4 regions of the Cytobacillus sp. FSL H8-0458 genome follow, and region 1 is predicted to be linked to each of the others. Evidence: predicted binding sites of a transcription regulator. Region 1 holds the regulator's gene; each other region holds the start of a gene.
The links. The regulator Rex, encoded in region 1, represses fermentation and respiration genes when NADH is low (regulators of the CRP and FNR family bind a similar motif). The targets are predictions, from matches to a motif close to TTGTGAAATATTTCACAA.

Region 2: the regulator Rex is predicted to act here: its motif matches at 3,168-3,185, upstream of NYE23_RS13960 (TIGR04053 family radical SAM/SPASM domain-containing protein).
Region 3: the regulator Rex is predicted to act here: its motif matches at 2,885-2,902, upstream of qoxA (cytochrome aa3 quinol oxidase subunit II).
Region 4: the regulator Rex is predicted to act here: its motif matches at 2,731-2,748, upstream of NYE23_RS24705 (AtpZ/AtpI family protein).

The regions. Positions count from the first base shown of each region.
Region 1 covers NZ_JBBOBR010000001.1:3,925,049-3,932,547, reverse strand. The annotation lists gene tsaB (tRNA (adenosine(37)-N6)-threonylcarbamoyltransferase complex dimerization subunit type 1 TsaB) at 1-10, shown strand, start outside; gene rimI (ribosomal protein S18-alanine N-acetyltransferase) at 27-476, shown strand; gene tsaD (tRNA (adenosine(37)-N6)-threonylcarbamoyltransferase complex transferase subunit TsaD) at 476-1,504, shown strand; gene NYE23_RS19675 (ABC transporter ATP-binding protein) at 1,729-3,654, opposite strand; gene moaC (cyclic pyranopterin monophosphate synthase MoaC) at 3,846-4,328, shown strand; gene NYE23_RS19665 (redox-sensing transcriptional repressor Rex) at 4,356-5,000, shown strand; gene NYE23_RS19660 (YdiK family protein) at 5,024-5,215, opposite strand; gene NYE23_RS19655 (CPBP family intramembrane glutamic endopeptidase) at 5,254-5,982, opposite strand; gene groES (co-chaperone GroES) at 6,298-6,582, shown strand; gene groL (chaperonin GroEL) at 6,644-7,499, shown strand, end outside.
Region 2 covers NZ_JBBOBR010000001.1:2,863,818-2,871,316, forward strand. The annotation lists gene moaA (GTP 3',8-cyclase MoaA) at 1-919, opposite strand, end outside; gene NYE23_RS13955 (Crp/Fnr family transcriptional regulator) at 1,205-1,906, shown strand; gene NYE23_RS13960 (TIGR04053 family radical SAM/SPASM domain-containing protein) at 1,937-3,064, opposite strand; gene NYE23_RS13965 (metal-sulfur cluster assembly factor) at 3,235-3,543, opposite strand; gene NYE23_RS13970 (alpha/beta fold hydrolase) at 3,615-4,382, opposite strand; gene NYE23_RS13975 (Cof-type HAD-IIB family hydrolase) at 4,660-5,478, shown strand; gene NYE23_RS13980 (hypothetical protein) at 5,602-5,754, shown strand; gene NYE23_RS13985 (DUF3813 domain-containing protein) at 5,757-5,942, shown strand; gene NYE23_RS13990 (BsuPI-related putative proteinase inhibitor) at 5,978-6,727, opposite strand; gene NYE23_RS13995 (YitT family protein) at 6,747-7,499, opposite strand, start outside.
Region 3 covers NZ_JBBOBR010000001.1:1,848,847-1,856,345, forward strand. The annotation lists gene qoxB (cytochrome aa3 quinol oxidase subunit I) at 1-1,871, opposite strand, end outside; gene qoxA (cytochrome aa3 quinol oxidase subunit II) at 1,861-2,853, opposite strand; gene NYE23_RS08995 (spore germination protein) at 3,227-4,726, shown strand; gene NYE23_RS09000 (GerAB/ArcD/ProY family transporter) at 4,716-5,828, shown strand; gene NYE23_RS09005 (Ger(x)C family spore germination protein) at 5,815-6,942, shown strand; gene ltaE (low-specificity L-threonine aldolase) at 7,058-7,499, shown strand, end outside.
Region 4 covers NZ_JBBOBR010000004.1:9,242-16,740, forward strand. The annotation lists gene NYE23_RS24680 (F0F1 ATP synthase subunit delta) at 1-268, opposite strand, end outside; gene NYE23_RS24685 (F0F1 ATP synthase subunit B) at 265-786, opposite strand; gene atpE (F0F1 ATP synthase subunit C) at 936-1,148, opposite strand; gene atpB (F0F1 ATP synthase subunit A) at 1,224-1,937, opposite strand; gene NYE23_RS24700 (ATP synthase subunit I) at 1,959-2,333, opposite strand; gene NYE23_RS24705 (AtpZ/AtpI family protein) at 2,339-2,560, opposite strand; gene NYE23_RS24710 (S8 family serine peptidase) at 2,860-5,124, opposite strand; gene NYE23_RS24715 (serine hydrolase) at 5,202-6,491, opposite strand; gene NYE23_RS24720 (hypothetical protein) at 6,663-6,902, opposite strand; gene NYE23_RS24725 (hypothetical protein) at 6,991-7,499, opposite strand, start outside.

The sequences.
Region 1 (7,499 bases):
AAAGTTATAGATGAGGAAGCGAACGTATGAATAAATCCTTAACTTTCCGCTTGATGAGTAAAGAGGATATTGATGATGTTTTGGAAATCGAACACAAATCCTTTACAACACCCTGGAGCAGGGAGGCCTTTTTTAACGAATTAACACATAACCAGTTTGCTTTGTATGTTGTTTTAGAAGAAGAAAATAAAGTAATAGGATACTGTGGAGCATGGATAGTCGTGGATGAGGCGCATATCACAAATGTTGCGCTGCTCCCTGAATACCGCGGGAGAAAACTTGGAGAAGCTTTAATGCGGCAGCTAATGGAGATTGCGTCTGAAATGGGTGCCATCACAATGACTCTGGAAGTAAGAGTATCCAACTTCACAGCTCAGTCCTTATACCGAAAGCTTGGTTTTCAAAACGGAGCCATCAGGAAGAACTACTACACTGATAATCAAGAAGATGCTTTAGTAATGTGGGTGAATTTATAATGAAAAAAGATCAATGGATTTTGGGGATTGAAACCAGCTGTGACGAAACGGCTGTAGCCATTATTAAGAATGGACGTGAAATTGCAGCCAATATCGTTGCATCCCAAATTGAAAGCCATAAACGTTTTGGCGGAGTAGTTCCGGAAATAGCTTCCCGTCATCATGTTGAACAGATAACAATCGTACTGGAAGAAGCATTATATAAGGCAGGCATCACATATTCCGATCTTTCAGCCATTGCTGTGACGGAAGGACCTGGCCTTGTAGGTGCACTTCTGATCGGGGTTAATGCCGCAAAAGCCGTTGCATTTGCTCATGGCATCCCGCTGGTAGGCGTGCATCATATTGCTGGCCATATATATGCAAACAGATTGGTGGAAGAAATGGAATTCCCGTTACTTTCCCTGGTAGTCTCCGGCGGACATACAGAACTGGTCTATATGAAGGATCATGGCCATTTCGAAGTAATTGGCGAGACAAGGGATGATGCTGCAGGAGAGGCATATGATAAAGTTGCTCGGACCTTAAATCTGCCATATCCGGGCGGTCCTCACATTGACAGACTCGCTCATGAAGGGAATCCAGCTATTCAGCTGCCGAGAGCCTGGCTGGAAGAAGGTTCATACGATTTTAGCTTCAGCGGCTTAAAATCTGCCGTTATCAACACTGTTCACAATGCTGAACAGCGTGGCGAGACGATAGTGCCGGAAGATCTGGCCGCAAGCTTCCAGGATAGTGTCATTGATGTCCTGGTAACGAAAACAGAAAGAGCAGTTGAAGAGTATCGGGTGAAGCAGCTTCTGCTCGCAGGCGGAGTTGCGGCGAATAAAGGTCTTCGGGCTTCTTTAGAAAAGAAGTTTGGAAATAGAGCCGACCTAAAGCTTATTGTTCCGCCATTATCTTTATGTACAGATAATGCAGCGATGATAGGAGCTGCAGGAAGTGTTCTGTTTGAAAAAGGACAATTCGCCGGTCTTGATTTAAATGCAAATCCCGGTTTGGACATTACTATCCACAATGATAAATAATTAGGAAAAAGTCCCCGACAGCTTAGGGGACTTTTTCTGTGGATAAAATTATTTATTTCAGAATTTTATGTTGATAATGTGGATAAAACCAGCTTTAATTGTGGATAATGTGGAAAAGTCTGTGGAGAGTACATATTACTGCGTTTTTCTTGTGATTATCTCTGTGGATAATAAAAAAGACTGGCAGTGACTATTCTACCAGTCTAAAAGTTATGAATATTCCTTTAATCTTCTTCAGCTAAAAGCGTCCATTCTTCCATCAATTCTTCCAGCTTTGCTTTTGCTTCATCCGTTTCATTCGTAATTTCCATCACTTTTTCATGGTCCTGATAAACATTCGGATCACAGAGAAGCTGATCATTAGCATCTATGACTGTTTCTAATGCTTCTATTTGTTCTTCAATTTCTTCCATTCTTCTTTTTCGCTGGCGTTCGAGCTTTTTAGCTTCTTTATCCAGCTGATAATTATTTTTGTCCTGCTTAATAGACTGCGATGCGGTGGGGTCAACTTGCTCATTAAATGCAAGCAATTCCTCCTGCTCCTGCTTTTTTTCTACATAATAATCATAATCGCCAAGATATTCAGTTGCCCCGCTTCCAGAAAGTTCAACTACTTTTGTTGTAATTCTATTGATAAAATAGCGGTCATGAGAGACGAAAAGAATGGTCCCGGGATAATCGATCAATGCATTTTCAAGAATTTCCTTGCTGTCCAGGTCCAAGTGGTTTGTAGGCTCGTCCAGGATTAAGAAATTGGATTTCTGCATCATAAGCTTTGCAAGCGCAAGCCGGGCCTTTTCACCGCCGCTCAGTGTTGAAACGGTTTTAAGAACATCATCACCGGAGAAGAGAAAGTTCCCAAGTATGGTCCTGATTTCTTTTTCCGGTTTCAGCGGGTATTCATCCCATAATTCGTTCAGGACTCTTTTGTTGCTTGTGAGCTCTGCCTGTTCCTGGTCATAGTAGCCAATTGTCACATTGGAACCATACTGAATCTCCCCTGAAAAAGAAGGGATTTTTTTGATGATGGTTTTAAGCAATGTGGACTTGCCGATTCCATTTGGTCCTACAAGTGCAATGCTGTCGCCTCTTGCCAGCCGCATTGAAATATTCTCGCTGACTTTCTCTTCGTAGCCTATAGCTAAAGAATGTATATTTAAAACCTCATTGCCCGACTGCCGTTCGATGCCAAACCCAAAGGAAGCTGATTTCTCGTCTCCAAGAGGCCTGTCCATCACGTCCATTCTGGCAAGCTGCTTTCTGCGGCTTTGTGCCCTTTTGGTTGTGGAGGCCCGGGCGAGGTTTCGCTGGATAAAGTCCTGCAGCTTAGCGATTTCTTCCTGCTGTTTCTCGAATTGCTTCATTTCTTTTTCATAATTAGCCGCTTTTTGATCCAAATAGGAACTGTAGTTTCCTGGGTACTTTCTTATTTGGTGGCGGGAAATCTCGTAAACCTGGGAAACGACCTTATCAAGAAAGTACCGGTCATGTGATACGATTAGAATGGCACCGCTGTAACCCTGCAGGTATTGTTCGAGCCACGATAATGTTTCAATATCAAGGTGGTTGGTAGGCTCATCCAGGATTAAAATGTCAGGCTTTGTCAGCAGAAGTTTACCAAGGGCCAACCTTGTTCGCTGTCCGCCGCTCAATGATGAAATTTTAGTATTATAGCCCAATGAGCTGAAGTTGAGTCCGTGGAGAATGGAACGGATATCTGCTTCATATTGATAGCCGCCATTTTCTTTGAAATCAACCTGAAGTTTGTCGTAATCCTTTAAAATGCGTTCATAGGCATCTGAATTATTAAGGACATCAGGATCTGCCATTTGTTCTTCAAGGCTGCGGAGCTGTTTTTCCTGCTTCTGCAGATGACTGAAAACAGTCAGCATTTCCTCCCAAATGGATAACTCAGATTCCAGTCCGGTATTTTGTGCGAGATAGCCGATTGTTACTTCCTTTGGCTTTATAATCTCACCGGAATCATAGGTCATGTGTCCGGCAATTATTTTTAATAGGGTGGATTTTCCTGCACCATTGCGCCCTACAAGGGCAATCCGGTCCCTGGTTTGTACTTCTAGCTTTATATTCGTTAAAATGGGATCAGCGCCAAAACTTTTTGCAAGCTGATTGACTTGTAATAGTATCATGTTCTTTCACCTCGGGTATAGAGTAAGTGTAACTCATTCATATATGTTCGGCAATAAAGGAGACAGGACTATAAGCACGGCTGAAGGGCATTAAATCATAACAAAAGGTAAATAAATATGTGAAGAACCTTACAAAGCACATACAAAGTAACGGAAAAATAGTGTATGATTTTGAAGAGAGGTGTTTTTAAATGGCGGATTTTACTCATTTTAATCAAGAGGGCAGGGCGAAAATGGTGGATGTCAGCGATAAGCCTGAGACGGCAAGAACGGCCATCGCTCAGTCAAGTATTACGGTGAATCAGGAGATATACGAGAAGATCACATCAAATTCCATGAAAAAAGGGGATGTACTCGCTGTTGCACAAACGGCAGGCATTATGGCGAGCAAGAAAACATGGGACATTATTCCGATGTGCCATCCGCTGCCGCTAAAGGGTGTCGACATTTCATTTTCATGGAAAGCAGAAGAGGAAGAGTACGCCCTTATCATTACAGCTTCTGTTAAAACAAAAGGAAACACGGGTGTGGAAATGGAAGCGTTAACAGCTGCTTCTGTCTGTGCGCTGACCGTTTATGATATGTGCAAGGCTGTAGATAAAGGAATGGTAATTGGGCCAACCTTTTTAATAGAGAAAACAGGCGGAAAAAACGGAGATTTTAAACGAAATTAATTCATCATAAGAAATGGGGATGGACGAATGGCCAATGAACCAATTAAGATACCGCAGGCAACAGCTAAACGGCTGCCTTTATATTACCGCTTCCTAAAAAACCTTCATTCCTCCGGCAAACAAAGAGTCTCATCAGCAGAATTGAGTGAGGCGGTAAAAGTGGATTCTGCAACGATTCGCCGTGACTTTTCGTACTTCGGTGCGTTAGGTAAAAAAGGGTATGGATATAATGTGAATTACCTGCTGGGCTTCTTTCGGAAGACTCTTGACCAGGACGAGCTTACCAAAGTCGCTTTGGTCGGGGTAGGAAATTTAGGAACGGCCTTTCTTAACTATAATTTTCTTAAAAATAATAATACGAAAATAGAAGTGGCATTTGATGTGGATGAGAGCAAGGTTGGCACGAAAATCGGTGATGTGCCGGTCCATCATATGGATGACCTTGAAGAAGTTATTGTCAAAAATAATATTCAGGTGGCGATTTTAACGGTGCCTGCACCGCCTGCCCAGGCTATTACCGATCGGATGGTGAATGCGAAAATTAAAGGAATCCTTAATTTTACACCTGCGAGGCTCACTGTACCGTCCTCGATTCGGATTCACCATATCGATCTGGCAGTGGAATTGCAGTCATTGGTTTATTTTCTGAAAAATTATCCTGAAGAATTGTAAAAAAAAATGAGCCTTTTGCGGGCTCATTTTTTCATTTTAAAATGCTGGCCAACCAATCGGAGACCGGTGCCAAAATCAAAGGTGGCAATTAGGACCAGAAAATAAGTAAAGAATCCCCAGGTTTCTTCCCGCTGGGTATTCTGGATGGCTATAAAGGTGAAAAGGCATCCGAGAAGGATGTAAATAAAGCCTGAAAACAAAGGTGTGCTTCTCATGAAAATCCCCCAGTAAATTTTATCTCCACAGCATTTCTCTAACAAAAAAAGCTGATAAAGCTCTGCATGTTTTCCATTTCCTTTAACCACTTTTGTATATTGTCCTGATTCAGCTGGACAACCGCAACAAAGGTGTTCATCGCCACATGGGCAAAGATCGGCACGATAATCCGCTTTGTCTTGACATATAAGAAGGCAAAGGTGAATCCCATTGCCGAGTATAGCAATACATGTTCAGGCTCAAAATGGGCAAGTGCAAAAATGACCGAGCTGATCAGGGCCGACAGGAAGAAGTTGAAGCGCTTGTGAAGTGAGCCAAAAATAATTTTTCTAAAGACGATCTCCTCAAGGATGGGCCCGATAACCGAACTGATTAAAATGACGATTGGCGATGCTTCAATAATCCGGATAATCTGCTGCGTATTTTCAGATCCCATTTCAATGCCAATCAGGTTTTCAATGCTTGCAGCAGTAGCTTGAGCAATCAGGGCCAAAAATATGCCTCCAATCGCCCAGCCCACTGAGCCTGCAGCAGAAGAGGCATCCCTATCCAGTCCCCGTTTCATTTCTTTCCTTAGTAATAGAAGTGTAATGATCAACGTAATCGTGAAACTGATCACGAGCCAGTAGGCAACGGCAAGAATCTGCATATTCTCCGGATTCTGTCCCAGGGCATCGGCAGCTAATAAAACGAGCGGAACGCCAAACAAGCTTGAAAGCTGCATGGCAATATAGGCGATTAATATAATCCAGTATTCCTTCTTCAAAATGTTTTACCCCTTAATCTGAGTGTTGGAAACAAGTCCTACAGCCATTGTACTCTTTATAAGGAGCGGGTTTCAAATATCAGCACCAAGGAGAGGCTTAATATGGTAAAAATGAGTGTTTGTGCAGCATACTTAAGGGGTTGTCCGTGTCGAAAAATAGCGGGTAAGCGCGAATGAATTTTTTTATAAAAAATTTAAGCTTCACCCTTGCAAATAGAAAAGAGATTCATTAATATAATAATTGTGTTAGCACTCATACAGAGAGAGTGCTAATAAATAAAAATATTTACATATTATTTGAGGAGGTTGTTTCACTTGTTAAAGCCACTAGGTGATCGAATCATTATCGAGCTTGTTGAAACTGAAGAAAAAACTGCAAGCGGCATCGTACTGCCGGACACTGCTAAAGAGAAGCCTCAAGAAGGCAAAGTTGTAGCTGTGGGAACTGGCCGCGTTCTTGAAAATGGTGAGCGTGTTGCCCTTGAAGTTGCTGACGGCGACCGTATCATCTTCTCAAAATATGCTGGTACTGAAGTGAAGTACGAAGGCAAAGAATATTTAATTTTACGCGAAAATGACATTCTTGCTGTAATTGGCTAATCGCCGATCAGACGAAGATTATTAAAAGATAAAGCTAAAATTTTTGAGGAGGTTTTTATCAATGGCTAAAGAGATTAAATTTAGTGAAGAAGCCCGCCGCGCGATGCTTCGCGGTGTAGATTCCCTTGCAAATGCGGTAAAAGTAACTCTTGGACCTAAAGGACGCAACGTGGTTCTTGAGAAGAAATTCGGTTCTCCATTAATCACTAATGATGGTGTGACAATCGCAAAAGAAATCGAACTTGAAGATGCTTTCGAAAACATGGGTGCGAAGCTTGTTGCTGAAGTAGCAAGCAAAACAAACGATGTTGCCGGTGACGGTACAACAACTGCAACAGTTCTTGCACAGGCAATGATCCGTGAAGGCCTTAAGAACGTAACTGCAGGCGCCAACCCAATGGGCATCCGTAAAGGAATCGAAAAAGCAGTTGTTACAGCTGTTGAAGAATTAAAAGCTATTTCTAAGCCAATCGAAAATAAGGAATCTATTGCTCAGGTTGCTGCAATCTCTGCTGCTGACAATGAAGTTGGCCAGCTGATTGCTGAAGCAATGGAGCGCGTTGGAAATGACGGTGTTATCACAATCGAAGAATCTAAAGGATTCACAACTGAGCTTGATGTGGTAGAAGGTATGCAATTCGACCGCGGATACGCTTCTCCGTACATGGTTACAGATTCTGATAAGATGGAAGCGGTTCTTGAAAACCCTTATATCTTAATCACTGATAAGAAGATCACAAGCATCCAGGAAATCCTTCCTGTACTTGAGCAGGTTGTACAGCAAGGCAAGCCATTATTGCTTGTAGCTGAAGATGTTGAAGGTGAAGCACTTGCTACACTAGTAGTGAATAAGCTTCGCGGAACATTCAATGCAGTAGCGGTTAAAGCTCCTGGCTTCGGTGACCGCCGCAAAGCAA
Region 2 (7,499 bases), 1.1 Mb from region 1:
TAATAATCCGATCGGTAATTTCTTTGTCCGTGGCCCCTTTTCTCATAAATTCCTTTAAATCGTGCCCTTCCCCATTAAATAGGCACGTGAATATTTGGCCGTTTGCTGACAATCTTGAACGAGTGCAGCTAGAACAGAAAGATTCAGAAACAGATGTAATGAACCCAACATCTACACCGCTGTCTTTATAGCGGTATCGCTTGGCCACCTCTCCGAAATAATCCGGATCTACCGGCTCCAATAAATAGTGTTCCTTTAAGATGTCATAAATCTCTTTTTTAGTAACAACCTCGTCCATTTTCCAGCCGTTCGTGCTGCCGACATCCATGTATTCAATAAAGCGGAGCTGTAAGCCGTTATCTTTGCAGAACTTAGCCATCGGGACAATTTCAGAATCATTCAGGCCTTTTTTGACCACCATATTAATCTTCACGCCAAGTCCTGCTTCTTTTGCTGCTTCAATCCCTTTAATGACTGGTTTGACACCCACATTGCGTCCGTTGATTTGTCCGAAAAGCTCATCATCCAGACTGTCAAGACTGATGTTAACCCTCAGCAGTCCTGCTTCCTTTAAGTCCTTCGCATGTTTGGGAAGCAATACACCGTTGGTGGTTAGTCCAATATCTTTTAATCCCTCAATGTCTGAAAGCATTTTGACAAGTTTAGGCATGTCCTTTCTCATAAGGGGCTCCCCGCCTGTTAACCTGATCTTCTCCACTCCAAGGTTTACGAAAATCTTAGCCAGTCGTTCAATTTCCTCATAGCTTAGCAGCTCGCTTTTTGGAAGAAAAGCAAAATCAGGACCGAAGATTTCTGCCGGCATGCAATATTGGCAGCGGAAATTACAGCGGTCAATGACAGAAATGCGCAGGTCTCTTAAAGGTCTATTCAATTTATCTTTAATAATGGTTTTAGCCATTCCGTTCAACTCCATTTAAAGAGTGACTTTATTAAGCTTTCTATACAGATGTATATTTTAGCCTTTCCCTTAAAATAACAGAAATAACCCAGTATCTCAAATTAAGGGCTTTTACTATTAGAACATACAATCGCTGCAATGTTAATAGGGAATTGCTGTTTATTAGTTAAGACTGACCATTTCTATAGAAAATGCCACAATAAAGACACAAAAGCCGGCAATGTTATCACTATACAAATGATATTATTGTGAAAAAAGACAGTTGTTATATGAAGGAGGATTCCCATGGCTCATACAGCCATTAAACAGACACATTCCATTGAAATTAAAGAGCTTCTTCATTTCGCTGACCGTCATATGAAAACACAGAAAGGGGCTTATATTTTTCAGGAAGGCATGGATGCTGATGAGCTATATATCATCCTTTCCGGCAAGATTCAAATCAGCAAGATAACAGCGGACGGCAGGGAACTCACCTTCAGGCTATGCGGGGAAAATGAAATCATTGGTGAGCTGACCTTATTTACCAGTGACCCAAAATATTTATTGAATGCTTTAGTTCTTGAAGCTGGTGAGGTAGCTGTGATAAAAAAAGATGTCCTGGAAAAGGAGATTTTTAAAAATAGTACTCTGGCCTATGAATTTATGAAATGGATGAGCGACCATTTCCGCAATACACAGACCAAATTCAGAGACCTTGTGCTTAATGGGAAAAAAGGTGCCCTGTATTCAACTCTTATCAGAATGACTAACAGCTATGGCGTAACTGTGAATGGCGGCACACTTATCGATCTGCCCCTTACGAACCAGGAGCTTGGGAATTTCTGCGGCACCTCCAGAGAGAGCACCAACCGGATACTGGGTGAACTAAAGAAGGACGGTATTATTACAATAATGAATGGAAAAATTACAGTTAAAGATCTTCAGTATTTAAAAAATGAAATAGGCTGTGAAAATTGCCCCGCCGTATACTGCAGCATTGAATAGGAGCGCAGTCACACTGCACTCCTATTCCTTTTATGCTTTTGCCGCTTTCTTTCTAAGTGCCTTAGGAATATATACACAAAACGGCTCGCTCTCCATATAATCCCCTGTCATGGCAAATGCACGTGACCTTGATCCTCCGCAAACATAACGGAATTCACATTGACCGCATTTCCCTTTGTATTTATCAGGATTTCTGAGATCTTTAAAAATGGGCGATTCCCTGTATATTTCAGCCAGCGGCTGTTCCCTTACATTTCCTGCTTTAACAGGCAAAAGCCCACTTGGATAAACGTCCCCAATGTGTGAAATGAAAACAAACCCGTTTCCGTCATTTACTCCTTTAGGCGCCCTGCCTAAACCATCTATAGAACCCGTCAGCCCTTGCTGTGTAAGTGCATCGAGATATTGAATATCCTCATTTTGAGCCTTTGCTTCCTTCATTTTTTGCTGAATGACAACTCGGCGATAATGCTGGGCAGCTGTTGTCTTAATATCGAAGGAAACCTTTTTGCTTAAGTTATACAGCCATGTAAATACCTTCTCATGCTCAACCGGTGAGATCATATCTTTTTCCTGCCCTCTCCCTGTTGGGACGAGGAAAAACACACTCCATAGAACACATTTGAGTTCTTCTACAACCTTGGCCATCTCCTCCAGGTAATCGATATTATAGCGCGAGATCACTGTATTAATTTGGACTGGAATTTCAAGCTCGTGTAAATATTTTATCCTTTCAATCGTTAATTCAAAGGAACCGGAAGTCCCTCTAAAATGGTCATGAATTTCTGCATTTGGTCCATCAAGGCTGAAAGCCCATCGAGCCAAGCCGACCTGTTTGGCTTTTTCAATAGCCTCTTTTGTTACATTTGGTGTCGCACTTGGCGTCATGGAAACACGAACGCCTTTTTTCACGGCATATTCGGCAATGTCGAATACATCCTGCCTCATTAATGGATCTCCACCCGTAAACACAAGCATAGGGTTGTTCATTTCCTTGATTTGGTCAATCAGAGCCTTTCCTTCTTCAAAGGAAAGTTCCCTCGGATCTCTCCTGTACTGCGCTTCCGCACGGCAATGCAGACATTTTAGCTGGCATGCCCTTGTTAATTCCCATATCACAATAAAAGGGTCATTATTAAAATCTCTATCAAATCCCATTAGAAATGCCTCCTTGATGGCCTTACTCCCGGCCATTTGTCAACGCAAAGCAAACTATATTTTGTCTTTCCATTGTTATTATAGGATAATCGGCATGTGAAATAAGTGAACTACCTCACAAGGGCACAAAAAAACAGCAGGAAATACTCCTGCTGTTTTGAGCTTAAATTTTATCGTACGCCAAGTGCAATTTTTGCATAGCGGGACATTTTGTCCTTGGACCAAGGCGGGTTCCAGACAATATTCACTTCAGTGTCTTTTACTTCAGGGATATCTGCCAGCGCAGACTTTACTTGTTCAACAATTGTGCCTGCCAAAGGACAGCCCATGGAAGTAAGAGTCATATCAACTATAGCTTTCCCTTCCTCTTCCATTTTCACATCATATACCAAGCCTAAGTTTACAATGTCTATCCCCAGCTCAGGGTCTACTACAAGCTCCAGTGCACCCATAATGCTGTCTTTTAAATCCTGATCCATATCTGCAGCACTCCTTCATTATTTACTATCTTTATCTTAACAAAAATTTAAATGAAATGAAAAAATACAGGTTATAAATGTTCCTCAAACCATTTAACTGTTTCAAGCAGCCCCTCCCTGCTGACTTTATGCCCCGCCTGTTCATCTGATATAAACAGGAGGTTTTCAGGTGAGTCACTATACAGGGGCTGGATGGTCTCATAAAATTGGTATGTATAGGAATAAGGAACAACCGGGTCCTTTTTGCCATGCCAGAACATGAGCGGCCTTCCGCCAAGCTTTTCTGGCTGAAGGCCCAGATCCCGCTCCCTAAGAATTTTCAGAAGATCTGCTAGTTCTTCATTTGTGAGCGGAACCTTAATATTATTTTTCTTCAGTTCATCGAGCTGAAGCTGAGCAAACTTTTCATAATACGGCATACCCATAAGGCTAACTGCAGTTTTGACCCATTCATACTGTGTCAGGGCGCCCAAAGTTACTATTCCCCCCATGGAGGTGCCCACAAGGCCTATTCTTCCCTGATCAATCAGGTCCCAATCCTCATAGACATTCCTGATTATGTTCAATTCAGCAATGGTATTCAGAACAATATCCCATAGCTTGAAATTTAAATCGCTGCCTGATAAGCCTTCCGATCTTTCCCCATGAAATAAGGTGTCCGGAAGCACTACCCTAAACCCCTTTTCTGCAAGGAGATAGGCATAGTGCAGATTATGTTCTTTGGCACTCGTAAACCCATGAACAAAAATGATAAAAGGCAGGGGTCCCCCTTTTATTTCCTGTCTGGCAAGTTCAAGAACAGGAATTTCTCTGATAAGCTTATGTTCAATAACAACCACAATTTTTCCTCCTAAACCTGTAGTACCAAAGTGAATTTTTTTACAAAATTATAATAATATTGATAACATATATGTATAAAATGATTTTGTAAAAATTTTAGCTCCTGTCTTTATGTAAATTCTTTCTATTTTTCAGTTTAACATGTGGACTTTTCTTTTCCAAAACCTTTACACTTAGAAGAAAAGCGGGGCATACTTCAATATAAGCAATGAGCTGCAGTCCGCTGACTGCAATTAATTATTATTATAAAGTGCTGAGCGCTTAGAAGGAGATCTTATGGCAGAAAAACATTTAATTGCATTGGACCTTGATGGCACATTATTAAAAGATGACAAAACCATCTCGGCTAAAACTAAAATGATTATTCAAAAGGCACGTGAACAAGGGCATGAAGTGATGATTGCCACCGGAAGGCCATTTCGCTCCAGTGAAATTTACTATCGTGAAATGGAATTGACTACACCGATTGTCAATTTCAATGGTGCATACATACATCATCCTAAAGACCATAATTGGGGTGTTTACCACACACCACTGCAAATGAACGTTGCAAAGGAAATTGTCGAAGCCGTTAATAGCTATACTATTCATAATATCGTGGCAGAAGTTATTGATGATGTTTATTTACACTACCATGATGAGAAGCTTCTCGACATCTTCGGTTTTGGCGATCCGAATATTACAACCGGGGATTTGCGCAATTACTTAAAAGATAATCCGACAAGCATGCTGATCCATACTGATGAGGAACATGTAAAGTCCATCAGAAATCATCTTTCCGAGGTCCATGCCGAAGTAATTGACCACCGCAGATGGGCGGCTCCCTGGCACGTCATTGAAATCGTGAAAACGGGACTGAATAAAGCTGTTGGCCTCAAAAAAGCAGCTGATTACTTCCAAATACCGCCCGAGCGCATCATTGCTTTTGGCGATGAGGACAATGATCTTGAAATGCTTGAATTTGCAGGCTACGGGATTGCCATGGGCAATGCTATCGACCAGGTGAAAAATATTGCCAAAGAGGTCACATTAACCAATGAGGAAGATGGAATAGGCATTTATCTAAATGACTTATTAAATCTTAAAGCTCTTTAAGCAGCTGACCAAAAAGAATTAAAATGAAACCATTAAATCCCCTTTTTAAATCCTTCCTTTAGAGCATACTAAAGATGAAGCAGCCCAATTGCGGCTTCAAACTCTTTCATGGAGGGGATTCGAATGGGTAAACGTAATAAATCAAAACGCTTCGTTCAACAGGGTGCTGATACTGTTAGTAAGCATGATGAGCGTATCCCGTACCACATGACCTATGCTGAGGCGGAAGCCCAAAAATTAGCTAATGTGAAAGAATCATCCCTCGGAGGAATATAGCGATGGGTAACAGATTATTTCAGGAAGCCAGAAAATATGTGGAAATAGCTAAAAATTCTGCAGGCGAAGAATCTGTTTCCAGAGCAAAAAATGCTTTAAGTTCTGCATTTGCCAACTCCACCGCGGCTGAACAGGCACAGCTCCGGGAGATGCAGCAGGAACTTGAACAATATTCGCAGTATCGCTAAAAAGAGCTGGCGGCCTCAATGGCTGCCAGCTCTTTTTACCTCCTTTCCAGGATAACAGAAAAGGAATTTATTATATCTCCGTTTACATCTTTTTCATATAAATGCAAAAGCACTGTTCCGTTTTCAGGGAGGTTTTCAGAAGGAAGGCTTATTTTTATCCTAAAGCTCTTCCAATCATTTGATGAAGCCACTATGGCCTTTTCAGCCTGCAGCTCATTATGGCCGTCTTCAACTGCATACCATAGCTTTCCGCTTATTGGGCGAGCTTTAAATAATATTATATATTCGCCGTTCCCGCCTGTAACCTTTGCCTGGCTAAAGGAAGGATTTTGGCCCGGGATATATACAGATGCTTCAGTTTCAGGTTTTGTCTCAAACTCTTTGCCATTTAAGTTTGATGCCAGAAGCCTGGCTTTTACTATGTACTCTCCCTCCTGAACTCTTTTCCCTTTATGCCTGTAATCCCACTGCTCTTTCCATACTTTGCTATCATCCGGTTTGACACCAATGGTTTGAAAAGCTTGTAAAAATGCTTTTCCTTCAGAGGAGGAATATACCTTTTCACCTTCTTGAGAGAAAATTTCCACTTCGTAGAACTGTGAGGATCCAAACTCAAAGCTCAGCGGATAATTGGCCTTATTACTCAGAAGCAAATCGATTTTTAGTGTTTCCTGTCCTGCTTGAGGCATTACTTTGAAATCAAATGGCATTTCCTTTATAGAAGCTTCAAAACTTTGCAAAGGCATAGTGAGGATAATCACAGCAGCAGCCAAAAGCCGAAGCATCCTTCATCCCTCCATTCATTTAATCCCTGCGGAAGAAGCCATATACACCAGCTGTTTGAACAATATTTGTAAAAGCATTCGGATCCACTTCTTTTATGATTCTTTCAAGGTCAAATAACTCGTAGCGGGTGATGACAATCATCATCATTTCCTTATTTTCATTTGTAAAAGCCCCCTTTGCAGGGAAAGTTGTTATTCCCCTGACAAGTTTGTCATGGATTGCTTTTTTCATTTCTTCGGATTTTTTCGTGATAATCAGAGCTGTGAGTTTTTCATGTCTGGTGTGAATGGCATCAATAACCCTGGTAGAAGCATAAAGGGTTACAAGGGTGTACAGTGCTTTCTCCCAGCCATACAAAAATCCGGCCGTTATAATAATAATGGCGTTAAGTGTGAAAAAATATGTACCGACAGGTTTGTCTTTCATTCGGGACAAGACCATCGCAATGATATCCATTCCTCCTGTGGATGCCCCCCATTTAAGTGTCATCCCTACACCTACAGCTGCTATGACACCTCCAAAAACGGCATTAAGCAGGATATCTTTTGATACGTGGATTACAGGTATGACTTCCAGGAAAAAAGACATCAGGAATACGCTTAGAAAACTATAAATCGTAAACGAACGGCCAACCTTTTTCCAGGCTAATATGGTAACAGGGATGTTTAGAATGAACAGCAATATCCCTGTTGATCCGAAATCACCAAGAATGCTTGATAAGAGCTGTGCAACGCCTGTAAAACCGCTTGCATATACATTAGCGGGTATAAG
Region 3 (7,499 bases), 2.1 Mb from region 1:
CGGATAATCAATCCTGCAAATATGCCGATACCGGCAACAGCCGCAGCGATGTGCCATTCAAACACAAGTAGGAAACCTGCGATGCCAAAGATAACACCCATATAAATCGGCAGCCATGAGTTGCTTGGCATATGAATTTCTTCAATTTCACTGTCATGCAATGTTAAGCCTTCATTCTTTTTCTTCATGTGCCAGAATGGATCAAGAGATTTCACTTCAGGCAGCTTCGCAAAGTTATAGAATTGAACAGGTGATGCAGTAGACCATTCCAGTGTTCTTGCATCCCATGGATCGCTTGAGATGTTTCTGTCCGCATAGCGGATGCTCCAGTAAATGTTATAGCAGAAAACAGCGAATCCGGCTGCGAGAACAATTGAACCAATGGCCGACAGCATGAATAAAGGTGCAAAGCCTGATTCGGCAGAGTATGTGTATGCACGTCTTACAGCTCCGTTTAATCCAAGGAAGAACATAGGCATGAATGTTACATTAAAGCCGATAACGAAAAGCCAGAAATGCCATTTTCCGAGTTTTTCATTCAGCATGAAGCCGAACATTTTTGGCCACCAGTAGTACAGGCCTGCAAATACCGCAAATACTACACCAGGAATTAATACATAGTGGAAGTGGGCAACCAGGAATAATGTATTGTGATACTGATAATCCGCTGCACCCATTGCCAGCATGACGCCTGTAACCCCGCCGATGACAAAGCAAGGAACGAATGCAAGTGCCCAAAGCATCGCAGACGTAATTTTTATGCGGCCTTTCCTCATCGTAAACAGCCAGTTGAACATCTTAACTCCAGTAGGTATGGCAATCGCCATCGTCGTGATGGAGAAGAATGAGTTAACTGCAGGTCCTGAACCCATTGTATAGAAATGGTGAACCCATACAACCATACTTAGAAGTGCAATTCCAAGGATGGAAAATACCATCGATTTATATCCAAACAATGATTTTCTTGAAAAAGTTGCAATGACTTCCGAGAAAATCCCGAAAGCAGGAAGGGCAACAATATATACCTCAGGGTGGCCCCATAGCCAGAAAAGGTTAGCCCAAAGCATATCCATGCCTCCGCCGGATACGGTAAAGAAGTGCGTTCCATATAGACGGTCAAACGTCATCAATGCCAATGCGACTGTGAAAATAGGGAAAGCCGCCACAATCAAAATGGATGTTACGAAAGTAGTCCACGTAAACATTGGCATTTTCATCAGTGTCATGCCTTTTGTTCTCATTTTCAAAATCGTGACGATAAAGTTTATACCTGTCATTAATGTACCGATACCGGCAATCTGCAGGGCAACTGCATAATAGTTATTACCGATTCCCGGACTGAATTCCTTGCCTGCAAGAGGGAAGTAGGAAGTCCATCCTGCATCAGGTGACCCTCCGATAACGAAGGAAATATTGAACAGCATAGCTCCGCTGAAGAACAGCCAGAAGCTTAGAGCGTTCAGCTGAGGGAAGGCAACATCACGCGCACCGATCTGCAGCGGAATGACAACGTTCATTAAACCAATCAAAAACGGCATTGCCATAAATAGAATCATAATCACACCGTGTGTTGTGAAAATTTCGTTGTAATGCTGGGAATTCAGGAATTCCATTTCAGGACGTGATGTCTGAGCTTTCATCAGCAACCCGTCCATCCCGCCGCGGAAAAACATCAATACGGCGGAGATGATATACATAATACCAATTTTTTTATGGTCAACTGTAGTCAGCCATTCTGTCCACAGGTATTTCCATTTTTTCAGATAGGTAATCCCTGCCACTGCACCAATCATTGTCAGCAAAATGGCAATCTGGGAACCTAGTATAAGGGGATCTCCCGTAATAAAAAACTCATCCCATTTAATGCCCATGATGGTCACCTCCATGGTTTTCTTCACTGTCATCATGGCCCTTATCTTCGCCATGACCTTCAATTACATTAGGTTTCTCATTTTTATAATTATCGTCTTCTTCGAATGTCTTGCCCTGATATCCATGGCCTCTGTAGAGTTCAGGATTTGTATATGCCTTAGAGTCAGGATCGGCATGATTCACCCATTCCAAATGAGTATTTGAATAGGTCAGCCTTCCTAGATGAGTAGGCTTCAGCAGCCCTACATATTCTTTCTCTGTCAATTTAGGCGCTGTATCCTTCACATCTTCAACCCATTGGTCAAAATCTTCCTGGGTTTGGGCAAGCACTTCAAATTTCATATCCGCATAGCCGCGGCCGTTAAAGTTCGTATTTTGACCTTCATAAGATCCAGGGTTGTCTGCAACAAGATATAATTCTGTTTCCATTTTCGGCATGGTGTACTTTTGTCCGCCAAGTGCAGGCACCCAGAAAGATTGCATAGTGCTTGCTGAAGTCATTTTGAAAAGTACAGGCCTATCTTCAGGAATATTGACATAGTTCACCGTCTCAATTCCTTCTTCTGGATAACTGAAAATCCATTTCCAGTCTGCAGATGTTACATGTATAGTAATTGGCTCTTTTTCTTCATAGCCTTTTGGTGCTTCTTCGAGAGCATAAAGTGTTTTTACGGTCGGGATTGTTAACGCAATGACAATCAAGATAGGAATCCCGGTCCAGATAATTTCAAGGAGTGTGCTTCCATGTTCCTCAGGCGGTTCATAATCCTTATTTTCTGGTTTCTCACGATATTTCCAGACGATGTAGCCGAATAATCCAAATACGACTACTACAACAAGAAGCATCCAGATCAGGGACCAGTTAATTAATTCGGTAATGCTTCTTGCAACAGGCCCCTGCGGTTCAAACACAACCATATTGCAGCCGCTGAGAATAAGCATCGGCAATATAGCTGTTAAAGAGAGCAGCATTTTCTTCATCTGATGTTTCATCTCCTTTAAACAAAAACTATTGTTAAATAATTCACAAATAATGTGCGTATTTTCACAAAGATGCAAAAAAAATATATAGCTGGAAAACTTGCACACCCTTGAAACACTTATTTAACTTAGTTATCACTGTGTAAATGATATTAACATAAGCAATTGTGAAAAGTTGTGACAAAACTTAGAAGGAAATTAATGTAAACCTCTGGTACAGCAATTCATTTTCTGCAAATAGCATTACAACAACGTTTTAATACCATAATCAATTTTTGAACAACTTTTGAACATTATTTTTAGTCAGTTTTTTCCAAGGAATTTTTATAATAATAAAGGAAAAAATATAAAAAATTTAGAATCGTGGTGCAGCATGAGGAACTTTCGCAGCCTGAAAATCAATAAAAACCGCAAACACAATAATAATACGGATCAATCTATTCAGCAGCCGCTATCTTTTGTGAACAAATTTGAAGAAACCCAGGATTTCAGGGAATGGAATATTCAAGTTAATGACCAAAAAATCAGGATATTTTACCTTGAATCTGTTGTATCAAAAGAAAAATTTTATGAGCTTGTATTTGTGCCCCTATCCAACTTAAAGGGGGAACATATTGAAGAGTTTTTGATTTCTCTCAACGGCCAGGAGACAAAAAATGAAGAAGAAATCATCAACTCTTTGTTAAAAGGCAGCTTTGCGGTCTGTCTTCCTGAATCACAGAAAATTTACTTGGCAAGCTTTCCAAAAGAGCTGGAAAGAACGATCCAGGAGCCTGTAAATGAAGTTGTAGTTAGAGGTTCGCATGATGGCTTTATAGAAAACCTGCAGACTAATATATTTCTGATCCGCAACCGCATCGAAAGTCCGGATTTAACTGTCAGGTATATGAATATTGGGACAAAGTCAAAAACGAAAATCTCGTTATTATATCTGAAAGGAATTGCAAATGAGGAAATTGTCAAAGAGATTGAGAGAAGACTTTCATTTATTAAAGCTGATATGATTATCAGTCCCGGTTATATTGAAGAGTTTATTGAGGATAATTCATTCAGTATATTCCCTCAAATCCTTAATACAGAACGTCCGGATCGTGTAATGGCAAATTTAACGGAAGGCAGGATTATCTTAATGGCTGAAGGCAGTCCTACTGCTTTAATTATGCCTGTAACGTTTGTTACTTTCTATCAGTCACCTGATGATTACAATAGCAGATGGATACCGGCAACATTTATCCGTGTTCTCCGGTTTGTGAGTTTTATCATAGCTATTACACTTCCGGGGATTTATATCGCCATTAATGCCTTCCATCTTGAAGTAATTCCCCATGAATTAGTGATTCCATTGAAAAATTCAGTTGAGGGAATACCGTATCCTCCATTATTGGAAGCGTTCATGATGGAATTGACCATTGAATTAATTCGTGAAGCCGGGATACGCCTTCCCAGGCCAATTGGGCAAACAATTGGTATAGTAGGTGGACTTGTCATTGGTGATGCGGTTGTCAATGCAGGGCTCATTTCCAATATTATGATTGTTGTGGTTGCTGTAACTGCAGTATCTTCCTTTGTGGTACCGTCAAATGAAATGAGCACAACCGTCCGGCTTCTTCGTTTTCCTCTAATGATCCTTGCTTCCATAATGGGCTTTGTCGGTTTAATGTTTGGAATCATCTTTATATTAATTGCACTTTGCAGACTGGAGTCTTTTGGCGTTCCGTATTTTGCCCCATTTGCACCATTTCGTCTAAATGAATTAAAAGACGCATTTATCAGAATTCCGCTTTGGATGATGAATAAACGCCCGGTAAGCTCTGGTGCCATTGATCTATTAAGGCAAAAAGATTCAAGAGGGTGGAAGAAGCATGAAGAATAAAGAATCAATCAATCTTCCTCAGTTCTTTTTTATCATCATTCAAACACAAATTGGAGTAGGCGTTTTATCTCTTCCCTACACAATGTATAAGGCTTCAAAGACAGACGGATGGATATCTTTAATGATTGCAGGGGTCTTTGTTCAGCTCATTCTGACAATGTACTATTTCCTGCTGAAAAAGTTCAATGGAAGTAATATTTTTGACATCGCTCAAGTAACAGCAGGAAAGATAATCGGAAAATTTCTTATATGCTTATATCTCTTTTATTTCTTATTGGTTGGAATAATGATCCTTTCGCTCTTTAACAAAATTATTGCCACATGGATACTGCCCAGAACGCCAAGCTGGGCAATTGGAGGCATGTTTTCATTTTTGGCCGCCGCCCTTTGCAGGGAGGGAATACGAGTCATTGGCCGGTTTTATACATTGGTCACACCCTTACTGCTGCTGCTGGTATTTTTGATCACATATACGTTAAAGGATGCAAATATATACTTTCTTTTTCCTATTGGAAAAGAAGGCATTAAGGATATTCTACTGGGTAGCAAGGAAGCTGTTATTGCTATGCTTGGCTTTGAGATGATTCTGGTTATTTATTCATTGGCAAATGGTGAACACAAGCGGAAGTACCTTATTATAACCGGTGCCAATGCGCTCATTACTTTACTTTACACATATCTGATCATTATCAACTTTATTTATTACAGTCCTGAAGAGATTGCGGTCGTACCTGAACCAATGTTATTTATCTTAAAGTCCTATTCGTTTAAAATCATCGAACGAACGGATTTATTCTTTTTGTCCATTTGGATTATTTCCGTGTTCACTTCTTTTGTGAGTTATCTTTATATGTCTGCAAAAAGTGCAAAAAAACTGATCCCCAAGGGGAAAAACCGCTTCTACGTTAATCTCTTTGCAGCTGTAATTTTTCTTGTTGCCAGTGGGATCAAGCCAATTACCGGCTTAACGGACAAGTTATCCCAACTGATGTCATATATCAGTTTACTTTTTATCATTATGATCCCTTTCCTTTTGCTGGTCTTTTCTTATGTATTCAAGAGAAAACAAAAAGGGGGCAGCAGCCGCTTTGACTACCATTAAAAGAATTCTTCCTGTCCTGATGATCAGCCTCTTCCTGACCGGCTGCTGGGACCAAAATTTATTAAAGGAAGTCAGGCTTTATATGAGTGCAAGCTTTGATCTTGAACCTGATGGCAGAATTCGTGATGGCGTTACATCACCAATTCTGGGTACAAGCCCGGATACACCATCAAAAGCCCGGTCAGAATTTCATTCAGCTGCGGGGAATACTCCAAGGGAAGCAAGAGTAAATATTGACAAAAAAGTATCCAAAAAGTTTGATGCTTCCAAATTAAGAGTAATGGTCATTGGGAGTGAACTGGCAAAGCAGGATATATATCCGGTTCTTGACGTTTTTTATCGAGATCCCAAAAGCTCCTTAAGTGCAAAAATCGCTATTGCTGAAGGAAGAGGCGATGAAATCATTAAGAGCAGGCTGCAGGAGGAAGAGAAGGTTAGTGATTATTTATATAACTTGATAGCAAGTGCAGAAATAGTATCATTTATTACAGAAGAAAATATCCAATCCATTTGCGCTGAGCTTTTTGATCCCGGAGAAGACTTCCTCTTGCCATATCTCGGCCTGACTACGGACAATGAAGTGGAGATCAAAGGCCTTGCCATGTTCAACGACAGGGCCTTTACCGGTGAAAATCTTAACGAATATGAGTCAAAAATGTTTATCCTGATGGATGATCAATTAGGAAAAAGTATGAGATTTACAAAAAAAGTGTCAAATAAAGAAGATAAAAGTCATTTAAACTTTATTTCATTCGATGTAATTAAGTCTTCAAGAAAATTAAAGCTTCAAACCAGCAACAATTCAATACAGGGTGCGGATATAAAAGTAAAATTGAAAATTAGTATTTCAGAGTTTCCTCAGGACAAGCTGGATAAGCAAGATAAAATTAAAAAATTGAATAAAAAATTATCTCGAGAACTGACCAAGGATGCAGAAAGGGCAATAAAAAAAATGCAGGCGGCAAATTGTGATGGTTTAGGCATCGGCAGAAGACTCATCGCCATGCACCCTTCCGTATGGGGATCAATACAATGGAAGGGCGATGTATACCCGAATCTGCCAATAAACGTAAAAGTTACTGTTGATATAGCCGGAAACGGCATTATCAACTAAGCTGAAAAAAATAACTATAAAGAGCCAGCAATGGCTCTTTCTTATTAATTGAAAAATACAGAATAGTACAGTAACATGAAGTAAAAATAATTATAGATAGAGACAGGGTGAGGACATGATTGATTTAAGAAGCGATACAGTCACAAAGCCGACTGAAGCTATGAGAAAAGCGGCTTATGAAGCGGAAGTTGGAGATGATGTTTATGGAGAGGATCCTTCAATAAATCAACTGGAGGAGACAGCTGCTAAAGTGCTGGGTAAGGAAGCAGCTCTTTTTGTAACAAGCGGAACACAGGGAAACCAGATCGCCATTTTAACACATTGCCGTCCAGGCAATGAAATTATTCTCGAGGCAGAAAGCCATATTTTTTATTATGAAAGCGGAGCTTCTTCTGCCTTTGCCGGTGTTCAGACAAGAACGATAAGCGGGACTAGAGGGGCAATGAATCCCTCTGATGTGGAATATGCCATTAGGGGAGAGGATCAGCATTTTCCTGAAACAGGCTTGGTTTGCCTTGAAAACACGCATAATAGAGCCGGCGGTGCCGTTATACCCA
Region 4 (7,499 bases), on a different contig from region 1:
AGATATGATCTTCACGGTGGCGTTCAATTAATATCATTAACGTGTTTAATACAAACGTGTTCACAGATGCAAATGCTTCTTTTAAAATCTCTTTTTTCTTCTCAATTGAAAGCTTTGGAGATTTCAAAACAGACTTTAAATCTGAGTTATGGTTTACTACTTCTTTCACTGCACGAAGCTCTTCTTCCATTTGGTCAAGAAGCTGGTGTTCATTCGCAAGCTGGAAAAGAGCCAACGCGTAGCGCTTTGCTACTGTGGAGCCCGTCATCGCTTTTCTCCTGCCTCTTGAATGTATTCATTGATCAGCTTTTCCTGATCAGCTGCACTTAGTTCCTTCTCGATAACCTTGGAAGCAATTAGGACAGACAATGAAGCGACCTGCTCGCGGATAGCGGCAACCGCCTGTTCTTTCTGCTGCTCGATTTCAAGCTTGGCTGATTCCTTAATGCGCTCAGACTCAGTGCGGGCAGCCGCAACGATCTCCTCACGCTGAACATCGCCTTGTTTCTTCGCATTTTCGATAAGACCCTGTGCTTCAGTACGTGCTTCTTTTAAAAGATTTCTTTGCTCTTCTAAAAGTTTCTTTGCTTCTGTACGGCTTTCTTCAGCCGCTTGAATTTCACTGGCAATGTGCTCTTCACGCTGCTGCATAATGCCCATTAACGGACCCCACGCGAATTTTTTCAGCAATGCCAACAAGATAATGAACATGACCAGCTGGTACAAAATGTCCCCGCCGTTAAAACCGCCGCCTGCAGCGCCTAATACTAGACTGTTTGTTAACACCCTCGATTCACTCCCTTCAAGAGTTGTTCCACTTATGAAACGGAGTCATATGCATGATTCCGAATTAGTTTACGGTAAAAAAACATAAAGGAATGGCGAAGGTTCATGGAATGATCTTCGCCATTTTTGAACGATTGGTACAGTATTAATTAACCGCCGATAACCATGAACGCGATAACAACGCCAATGATCGGAACGGCCTCAACTAGTGCAACCCCGATGAACATTGTAGTTTGAAGCATACCGCGAGCTTCTGGCTGGCGAGCCATACCTTCAACTGTTTTTGATACGATAAGACCGTTACCGATACCGGCACCTAGTGCTGCTAAACCGATTGCAATTGCTGCTGCTAAAAGACCCATTATTGAGTTCCTCCTTAAATTGTATGAAAATTTATTTGTTTAAAATGTTTTGTCCATAAAATGAACAGGTATATATTAATGGTCCTGGCTCACTTTGTGTGCCATATAAACCATTGTTAACATACAGAAAATGAATGCCTGGATAGATCCGACAAAGATTGAGAATCCCTGCCATACAAGTGTTGGTATAACTGCGGCAAGCATTCCGCCTATACCGGCATGTGCGAGTCCTCCGACAAGCAACGTCAGCAGGATTTCACCCGCATAGATGTTACCGTAAAGACGAAGTCCTAATGTCAGAGTGTTTGCAAACTCTTCAATAATTTTCAATGGGAACAAGAAAGGCATTGGCCTGATAAAATCCCGGCCGTATTCTCCTACTCCTTTAAGCTTTACGCCATAGTAATGCGAAAGCCCGACTACCATTGCCGCTAATGTTAAGGTGATAACAGGATCGGCTGTTGGCGATTTCCACCATAAAGTGTGATCATAAGTGATCGCGAACGGAAGTCCGAGCATGTTTGAAACAAAAATATACATGATCAGAGTTAATCCAAGGATATGGAATCTTCCGCCTGTCTTCCAGTCCATCGTACTGTTAATGATATTCTTAACAAAATCCATTACCCATTCGAAGAAGTTCTGCATCCCCGTTGGTTTCATGGCCAAGCGACGGGTTGAAAGCAAAGCAATAATGAAGACAATAGCACTTGCCACTGTGATCATCAGTACGTTTGATAAGTTAAAATTCAATCCTAAAAAGTCCACTATAGGAGCTTCATGATGCAATAGTGTTCACCTCTCTTCCCGCTATTTACGTAAATGAAAAGATTGAAGAAAATAATCTATCATAATGACAATATAGGATGTCATTAATCCAAATACCACACTGATCAGATGCAGCTTCTCAGGATATTCCAGAGCGATCATGACAGCAAATACCGCTGTAGCCATCCTGGATACCGTTCCAAGTGAACGCACCTTCTCGCCTCTCTCGACAGCCTCTCCAAATTGAAGCGCCTTTCGGGAAATCAGCCACAAATTGAACAGACTTAAGCTCGTACCAAAGATCAAGCCAAGAAAAATAGATTGATAAGGTGTAAAACCCCAGCCGAGAACATATACAGACAACAAAAGAAATATGTATTTTCGCTGTCTCTGAAAAGTTGCTTTGATTTCCGGCATGTTGTTCATTCCCCTGTGAAAAAATGTTGGATTAGGCGAAGCATGGCGTAAATCCCGGCGCCCAGTCCAATGAACAAGCCGATTAAAAGGAATAAAGGCTCAGTTCCTGCCTTGCTGTCAAGCCATCTTCCAGCGAAAATGCCAATGAGCGTGGAACCTACTAACTGGGAAAGAATGGCGGACATTAAGGCCATCGCCTTAAATGGGTTGCGGTCTTTTTGACGCATAAAAACGCATCCTCCCTTAAAGAGAATGGTAAGAGGGTTTTGAGGCCGTAAATAATCATATAAACATCATGCAGAAGTGGGAAATATGTCTGCAAAAATATTTTGAAAACCCTATCATCTTTTACCCTTTGTAAGCATACAATAGGGCTTTGTCAATGTCAATGCGTTTGGAGTGAAAAAGTTCACAAACAAAAAGGTAAAAATATGGTATGTTCACATATTTATCACAATTAATTTTCGGATTTCTATTGAAAAAGGAGCGAGATTCTGCATCGCTCCTGAAAACGCTTTATTTTCACTTACTTAGTACCCTCTTCTGATTCTGCTGAAGGCTCCGGGTCCCCCAGCTGGCCATCCGGCCTCACAAATAGATACGTTTCGATCCAGTCTTCCCTGCCTGCCTTTTTGGCAAACACTTTCGCCAGGTACAGCCCCGGCCCAGGCAGTTTGTCAGCAGGGATTTCCTGCAGCAGCTGCCCCTTGCCGGCATTTCTTTTCCAATCCAGAAATCCCATGAACCGGAGACTTTCCGAATCAAACATCGCAATTCCGAATTCCTCCGCCCCGCCAGGCAAATACACTTCATAACGATAGGTGCCAGGCTTATCTCCTTTGCCGATTCCGAATCCCATCACCCTTGGGTAATCCGGCTCTTCAAGCACATACAGGTATGGAATATGGATACTCTCTGCTCCTGTTTTCAATAGAAGGTACCCGTCATGGATCTTTTTCTTTAAAAGGGTCGGATCAGCAGACATTTTAATTTCAGCCTTTTTCTTTTCGCCCGGGTTCAATTGAAACGTCATAGGCATTTCCCAATTGATGCCCTGCTCCTTATAGGGTACAGAAAAAGAATAAGACTGCGTTTTTTCACTTATATTTTCAACCGTTATAAAACTGCTGTGGTCATGCAGCCTGTCCGCGATTTGAAATTTCCCGAATTGCATGGAAGCCGGGAAGACAAGCGTTTCTGCTTTCAGCGCCTGATCAAGCTGGATTCTGCCGGCCCCCTGCTCATACGTTCTATATGTTTGTCCTTCCGCGTTCCTAATAAGTTTAGCGGTATTCATGAGTGCCGCCTTGATCTGTTCCGGTCCCCATTCAGGATGAGCCTGTTTGAGGATAGCACAGGCACCTGCTACATGCGGAGCGGCCATGCTTGTTCCCTGAAGCGGGAGGTATCCGCCGGGAATGGTGCTGTTTATGGCGACTCCCGGTGCCACAACATCAGGTTTAATTTCCCATGTGGATGTAACAGGTCCGCGGGAACTGAAGTCAGCCAATATGTCCCTTTCTTCTATTATATTAGTCCGGGCAAGGAGCCGCCCTTCCTTCATGAGCTTCTTGAGCTTCTCTCCCTCTTCCTTTGAAAGTGCCGCTGCCGGAATGGGAACCTCGCTGTCCAGATTGCCAAAGAACCTGCCTTTTGTATTGTTATAGATAATGATTCCCTCTGCTCCTGCTTCCATCGCATGGACCGCTTTATCTGTAAACGTCAGTTCCCCTCTTTCTATTAGTACTATTTTTCCTTCCGCATTCTTCAATTCATCCGGATGCGCGAGTCCTCCATCGATCATTTCATAGGAGCGGTCAAATTCCCATTCCTTTGAACCCTGCAGCAAATCAAGGCGGATTTCGCGACCGTTTATACTCAAAAATGGCACCTTTATCGTTGGTGTAGAGGCTCCAACAGAAATAGCCTTCGACGCTGTTCCCGGAGAACCGACCGTCCATATATTCGGTCCTGAATTGCCTGATGAAGTGACAGCGGTTATTCCTTTTTCAACCGCTTTATTCAGGGCCATGCTTATCGGAAGGTCAGGGCCGTTTACGTTATTTCCTAATGAAAGGTTTAATACATCCACTTTATCCTTTATGGCCTGTTCGATGGCCGCAATCACCTGTTCTGTTGTTCCGCTTCCGCCTGGTCCGAGAGCCCTGTAAGCGATGATGGTTGATTCCGGTGCGACCCCCTGGATCCTGCCATTTGCCGCTATGATGCCTGCGACGTGAGTGCCATGCAGTGTGCCTTGTCCCCCTGCAGCCTTCGTTTCCATCGGATCTCTATCATTATCCACCAGATCGCGACCGCCGCCATAGCTTCTTCGTAAGTCGGGATGATTATAATCGATGCCGGTGTCGATCACGCCTACTTTTACACCCTTACCTGTGAGGCGCTGATTATTTTCATCATAATAGCCTCGGGCATTCAGGCCGCCAATCAGCTTGATATTGTCATTGGAATGTACATGATAGGTATTAACCGGTGAAACAGAAGAGACTGACTCCAGCTTTTGCAGGCTTTGCAATGCAGATGGCTTTCCTTTAACCGAAAAGCCGTTTAAGGCCTGATTGAATGTATGCCTGATTCGCAGATCAGGATTTTGTTCTATCATTTTTTTTATTTCCTGTTCCTTCTTTGCATCACTTAATACAACGATTGCCACTTTTTCAATATCCGATGATTCTTCCGGTATAGGAGGGTGTGAAAGTGTTCGGGCTGAAACAGGCGTTTGACTCCAAAACAAGGATATGACTGTTATGACCAGTAGGAATTTTTTCATTAGAAAACCCACCCTCTTTTTGTTTTAGGGTGGGCTGAATAGATGTCTTGTATGCGTAAATCCATATAAAATTACGGCTAATTCAAGGATTCATAAACAATATTAGCTACTTCTTTAGATAGAGCGCCTGTGCTCCGGTATGAACCGCTTGGTAAAGGGCCGTTGTTTTGTTTGTTCGTCAGCAGGATAATCTGAAGGTTTTCCTCTGGATCGATAATAACCTGTGTTCCGGTAAAACCTGTATGGCCAAAGGCTTTGTCAGAATAGTGTTCTCCCATATACCAGCTTTTACCCAGCTCCCAGCCATAACCTTGGCCAAAGCGCTGAGGAGAGGTAAACATATCAATCACTTCTTTATCATACATTTTGCTTTTCCCATATGTTCCCCCATTTAACATTGTCTGGCCCAATACGGCAAGGTCCCTTGCTGTTGAAAATAAACCGGCATGGCCTGCAACACCTTTATTGCCATAGAAGCTATTTCCATCATTAACTTCTCCAACTAAGGTGTAATTTCTCCAGTATTTGAACATGTCCGGGCTTTCTTCAACATAGTACCCGAAATTAGGGTCATCAATCATTTTATACTCATAAGGATTTCCCCATGAGGTAGCCGCAATTTTTTTCTTGAAATGGTCCGGTGGGGTAAACATCGTATCATGCATTTTTAAAGGTTTATAAATATTTTCTTCTAAGTATTTATCCAATTTCTGTCCACTAATCTCTTCAATCAAAAAACCCAGCATCATAAAGCTAAAATCGCTATATCTTCTGTCAGTGCCAATTGGATATTCAAGGGGCAGCTTGTTTATATAATTCAGGACCTCTTCCGAATTATCAGCGTAAAGGTATGTCGGCTTCCAAGGAGTTAAACCAGAGGTGTGTGTCAGCAGGTCAGCTACTGTAATATCTTCTTTTCCATGCTGGGCAAACTCAGGAATAAAATCAGATATCCTGTCATTGACTGAGAGTTTCCCGTCACTAACAAGTTTCATAATGCCCTGAGTTGTTCCCATTACCTTCGTAACGGAAGCAAGGTCGAACATTGTTTTCTTTTTCATTTTTCTGGGGTTCTCGAGCAATTCCCCCATATCATACTTTTGTGCATATCCGTACGCTTCCTGTTTGACAATCTTTCCATCCTTGGCCACAAGAACTACTGCACCCGGTGTAACACCATCCGCAATAGCCTCCGTAATGGCTTTATCAATACCCTTCAATTTCTCCGGATCAAAGCCTGCCTTTTTCGGATGGGCTTGACTTAATTTCTCCCCGGACCATTCTTTGGCATTCACCATATTTCCAGAAAAAGCTGCAGAACTTAAGACTAATGTGAGTACGATTAACAATAACCTTAATCTTTTCAAAACATCATCTCCTTTATAGGTTAACCAATATACAATATTCTGTATAATTCATACTATCTATCTTTCAATTGATTATCAATATAGTTTTTGGTATTTTCAGAAAATAGTACTTTTAGATTATACGGCAGAAAAAAAGCCATCAAATGAATGATGGCTTTCTCCCTTTATGTATTAAAACAGCTGATTTGGTTCCAGTTTTCCTTTTTGAATTAAATGGTCCCGCTTTTTATCTCTCCACATATCCGCAATGGTCGCGGCTATCAGTAATACTGTAAGCAGGATTCCTTTTCCTTCTGCCAGCTTAAATACCAGGGCGATAAAACCTTCAGACATGAAGGTTCCCATTAATGAACCTACCAGCATGATGATCCAGACAATCAATGCTCCTTCTAAAACGGCTAATGCTCTCATTTATTCGACCTCCTGGGTATATAAAATCATTATGCCAATACCCCGCAGACAGCAGTCTAAACGTTAATCTTACAAATCGGGCATTCCTTTACTTTCCAAAAATCTTCTGCCAGATGCTTTTGCTTTTTTCAGCCTCTAAGGCACCGGCTACTTCTTCTACAGACTTTTGAGTCGCCATCAATTTTTCATACAGAGAAGTAACTTTTTCGCTTTCTTTTTCATAGCCTTGTGCATGGGCATTTCTTAAATCTTCAATTGTGAGTTTGAGCTCGTGCACCTCATGTATCAGCTGTTTATTTTGTTCCCTGATTTTATTCTGGGTAAGACGGGATTGCTCGTTTTGCTGCACAAGGAAGCTGACAAGCTTTTTCATATCTGTCAGTTCGGAATTCACATTCATAAGCGAGGTAGAGCTGCTTTCTTCCTCATCCTCCACTGTAATGATGACCGGAATTCCCGCATCCTCAAGCTTTGCTGTGACTTCCTCTTTTTTCAGCCCATCTGAATATAATTTCCGGATAAATTTAAGCTTTTCAATTTCGGAAGCCTGGATTTTATAGCGATTATGTTCCTTCCGATAATTTATGTATTCTGCAT